Regions from separate parts of the Paenibacillus sp. RU5M genome, predicted to be linked through region 2. Evidence: riboswitches for the same ligand, from Rfam matches in the RefSeq annotation. Region 2 holds a riboswitch; the other holds the start of a gene.
The links. Region 2 has a riboswitch for thiamine pyrophosphate ahead of CRO25_RS17465 (ABC transporter substrate-binding protein). Riboswitches for the same ligand answer to the same signal wherever they lie in the genome.
Positions count from the first base shown of each region.

Region 1 (2,205 bases), on a different contig from region 2:
CCTTCCATCACCCTTGCACCCATGGCTTGAGCCGATCTGACATAAGCCTGCGTTAAGTTGACAGGAAGAACCTCGCTCTCGGAAGGTCTGTGAAATGCTCCATACGTATCCCTGTTTAACCATGAAGCTTCCTGTTGGACAGAAATACGATCCCACCAAATATGTTCTGTAGATAAGGTAGACGATCTACGATCATTCTTGTAACTGCTGACCTCACTGTATGAACGAAAAGGAGTAATAAATCCATGCTGTTGCAGCCCCATTTCCACTCCGCTAAGCGAACTGATCCGTTCCTTCTGCTCATGAAGCAAAGCTCTGCTCTGCCTTGCAAGCTTTGCCATTACAGCATGAGTGAATTCCTCACTATCAGCAGCAAGCATGCCTGCGGCTGCACAGGAAGTTCCCCCAGCGATCCGCGCCCGCTCAACCAGAAGAACGTCATGGCCTCGAGTAGCGAGTTCACATGCGATGGCACATCCGATAACTCCTCCACCTACAATAATGGTTTCTGCATGAAGCTTGCCTCCAACTTCCGCTCCAACTTTACTTCCCGAAACTATTCCTGGATGATAGCCTGAACGATTCCTGCTTCGACTTCTTGCTTCCTCTCTCAAGATCTTCATCTCCTTGGTCCGGCGTACTTGTCTGAATCCGTGATCGCCTGTCGCAATGAAGCGGCAGCTACTTCCGGCTTATCGGTCGTCCAAATCGTTGAAATTACAGCGGCTCCTCTAGCACCAGCAGTTCGAATGGCAGCAATATTCTCATGACTAATCCCGCCAATCGCGATCACGGGAATCGAAACATTAGAGCATACCTCAGCTAACGCACTTAGCCCTCTGGGTTCGCAATTCGGTTTACTATTTGAAGCATAGACATGCCCATAAAAGAGATAATCCGCTCCCTGTTCTTCTGCAACTTTTGCTTCTTCCAGAGAATGAACCGATATGCCTACGCGCAGCCGATCGACTCTCCTCAACTCATCCTTATCATAGCTGCGAGTAACTGCTTGACCCCAATGCACACCACCAATTGAAGCATATTGATCCAGCTGATCTGAGCCATTCATAATGATTCGGTCAGATGGAACACCTTGTGTTTTTAGACCTTGCGCCCAATACATCTGTTCTTCAAGGGTCAGCTTTTTTTCCCGAATGTGGATATAATCGACCCACCGCCATATACCCTTAGCAATATTCAGAAAAGAGCCCAAGTCTCCTGTACCTGGTGAAACCACATGCAGTTCGAATGATCTTGTTATTACATGTTCGTGGAAGATTACCGTCCTATTCGCCCTCCTCTTGCATGATTTAAGCTGATATACAACAACAAAAAAGCCACTCCCGTAGGGGAGTGGCCACGAATTTAAAATTCATGGATCAACTGAATGACTGTCGCATGCAATTACTCTATACATAACGCACAACAACTATAGAAACCATCCATAGTCGCAACGCTGTATACATAGAACTGCATGATTCATCTTGCAGGCAATATCGCAAAGTCAACGATAAAGCTCTTTGTCATTAGCTGAAACGCGCCACTTCCCTACGCTGGTATGATCCAGATCAGGTACAAAGGGTCCGGAATCGCATTCTTCCATCTCAGCCGCATCGTGCGGCCCCCCTAGTGTTCATATGAAGCTGTAGCCTATGTTACCATAGACACCTTTTTTTGTCACCGTACATTTCCATGAATTACGTTGTTCACCATTGCTGAAGTCATGTAGTTAACGAAGTTGCTGTTTCTGGTGCAAAGAATTTCGTAGAAACTATTGTTTGTCGGACCAAGCTTCAACATCCCACGTTTTGGTTACCCAACCTTCATAAAATTCAGGTTCATGGGATACGAGCAGCACGGTACCCTTGAATTCCTGCAGGGCACGTTTCAGCTCTGCTTTAGCGGTTACATCCAAATGGTTTGTAGGCTCATCGAACAAAATCCAGTTACTTTCACGCATCAGAAGCTTACATAAACGAACCTTGGCTTGTTCACCACCACTAAGCGCGTTAAGCGGGCGGGTGATATGCTCATTTTTTAATCCACAACGTGCGAGATGGCCCCGGACTTCATTCTGTGTCAGATGAGAAAACTCATTCCACACATCTTCGATCGGGGTAATATTACCTGCACGTACTTCCTGTTCGAAATAGGCTGTTTCCAGATAGTCCCCCAAGAAAGTCTTACCGCTAATTGGTGGGATTT
Region 1 covers NZ_OBQM01000001.1:686,696-688,900, reverse strand. Annotated here, with positions in the region: gene thiO (glycine oxidase ThiO) at 1-614, opposite strand, end outside; gene CRO25_RS03290 (thiamine phosphate synthase) at 620-1,237, opposite strand; TPP riboswitch at 1,529-1,638, opposite strand; gene CRO25_RS03285 (ABC-F family ATP-binding cassette domain-containing protein) at 1,772-2,205, opposite strand, start outside.
Region 1: it holds a riboswitch for thiamine pyrophosphate, as region 2 does, so the genes downstream of both, CRO25_RS03290 (thiamine phosphate synthase) here and CRO25_RS17465 (ABC transporter substrate-binding protein) in region 2, are expected to answer to the same signal.

Region 2 (2,205 bases):
GCGTCATCCTGATATTTTGGACTCAGCCACTTCTGGCTTGCGAGTACAAGATCCTTATCCAGATCCGGTACGGCCTTGATCAGAATGTTAGCAGCGTCTTCGGGATGTTCAATCGCGTATTGATATCCTTCGGAAGTCGCTTTCAAGAACGCTTTAACCAGCTCGGGATCGTTCTGGATCGTCTTTTCATTGGTAACGAGTACAGGTGTGTAGTAGTCCAGTGCTTCGGAATAATCTTTCACATATAACATGTCGATCGGTTCGCCGCGCAGTTCGGCTTCGATACCCGTCCATGCGTAGAAAATCCAGGCAAAGTCGATATCGCGTTTCACAGCGGTAAAGAAGTCTGCATCGCCCATGCTAATATTTTTTACTTTGGATACATCGGCGCCTTCGCCTTCCATAATGGATTGCATCACAGCTTCTTCCACCGGGGAGCCCCAGCCACCATAGGTTTTACCTTCAAAATCTTTGGGAGATTTGATGTTCCGATCCACCGGAGCGGCAAATCCGGACGTGTTATGCTGAATGACTGCAGCGATGGACACGAGCGGTACGCCCTGTGTGCGGGCCTGGGTTACACTCTCCTGATAACTTACGCCAAAAGGCACTTCGTTCGAAGCCACCATCGTATCCGCGCCTCCGGCACCTGGCTGTACAATCTCGACATTTAAGCCTTCGGCTTTGTAAAAACCTTGATCTACGGCCGCATACAGGCCGGTATGATTCGTATTTGGTGTCCAGTCCAGCACCACTTTAATGTCCTTGAGGGCTGCGTTGGCACCTTCATTGCTGTTTTCGGTGTTGCTGCTGCCATTTTCTCCTGAAGGTGCAGCTTCTTTGCCGCCACATGCGGCCACAGCCACGAGTAGTACGCACGAGAGCATTAGGCCCATCATTTTACGCCATCTCATCTTCATTTCTCTCCTTCATGTTGTCCGGCCAGTGGCGCGGGGTACTCCTTGGCTTCATATCCAAGCTTCTTGCATAAATCGACAGATTTATACCAGCTATGATCCGGATGACGTCACTTTTTTTAGCTCTCTGGCTATATAAAAGAACATTAAAAAAGCGCCCCGTTAATCCGGGACGCGTGCAGGCGTTAGAGATGTGGCACTCAGCAAAGAGGCTGGGCCAATTCGATATACTCCGATTCCTACGCTGGCATGATCCAGATCAGGTCTAAGGGTCAGTATCTTGGTGGGATACACTCTCAGCCGGCCTATTCCGACTCCCCTGGGAAACTATGAAGTTACGGGCATTACTAGGTGTAATTATAGGCCAGAGGCCCACGCATGTCCAGTCAGGAACTGGATAGGGGCACGTATGAATGAATCAAAGAGGCCATTATACATGCGTATAACGACCTCTCTAGATGTGTGATTTTCAACAATTATCGTGGCGAATCATATAAGGAAATCTGACTGAGTGCAAAAGCATCGGATTTCGGGTCATAGCCTACCTGTTTCTGAGTGGTTTCCAGATTCAATCGTTTAAACCGATTATTCGAGATCCCATGCAGTATGGTGAAGGGCTCCAGATCTGTAGTTGTAATTGCTTTGAACATCAAATCACACAAGTCAGCCGGACTAATATACGCGCTCATATCCCTTGCCTCCAGCGCGGGTCCATCCGGTTGGAAATCATCATATGCACCTATACGTATTGCTACACTTTGTAAACCTTCGGTATATGCAAAATAGGAAGCGAGCGATTCACCAAAACATTTGCTAACCCCGTACAAATTCCGTGGGCGTGTCGGCATATCCGGATAGACTTGAGCATCAATGGGATACCCCTCAATCGTCTGTGCACTGCTTGCCAGAATGACTCTTCGTACACCCTGGTCTTTAGCTGCACGGAATACATTAAACGTGCCCTTGATATTGATGTCCAACAACGATTCATAGAATCCGGCATGCGGGGAAGGATCTCCCGCCAGATGTACAACCACATCCATGCCTTCGCAAGCGTGCTGACAGGCTTCGGGATCTGTCACATCAAGTGTCATGATCTCATGGCTTGTCCCTTGATACGTATGCAGTCTGTCGATATTCAAATCCGTTAGTCGCAGGTGAAATGCTTCTGACAAGTGTTGGGACAAGTCACGTCCAATTTTTCCGGCTGCGCCGGTAATTAAAATGTTCATAAATCAGCTCCAATTCTTAGCGCTGGAAGAACTCAATCCATTCCTTCTCGGGTCCA
Region 2 covers NZ_OBQM01000005.1:305,606-307,810, reverse strand. Annotated here, with positions in the region: gene CRO25_RS17465 (ABC transporter substrate-binding protein) at 1-914, opposite strand, end outside; TPP riboswitch at 1,136-1,248, opposite strand; gene CRO25_RS17460 (NAD(P)-dependent oxidoreductase) at 1,394-2,149, opposite strand; gene CRO25_RS17455 (VOC family protein) at 2,166-2,205, opposite strand, start outside.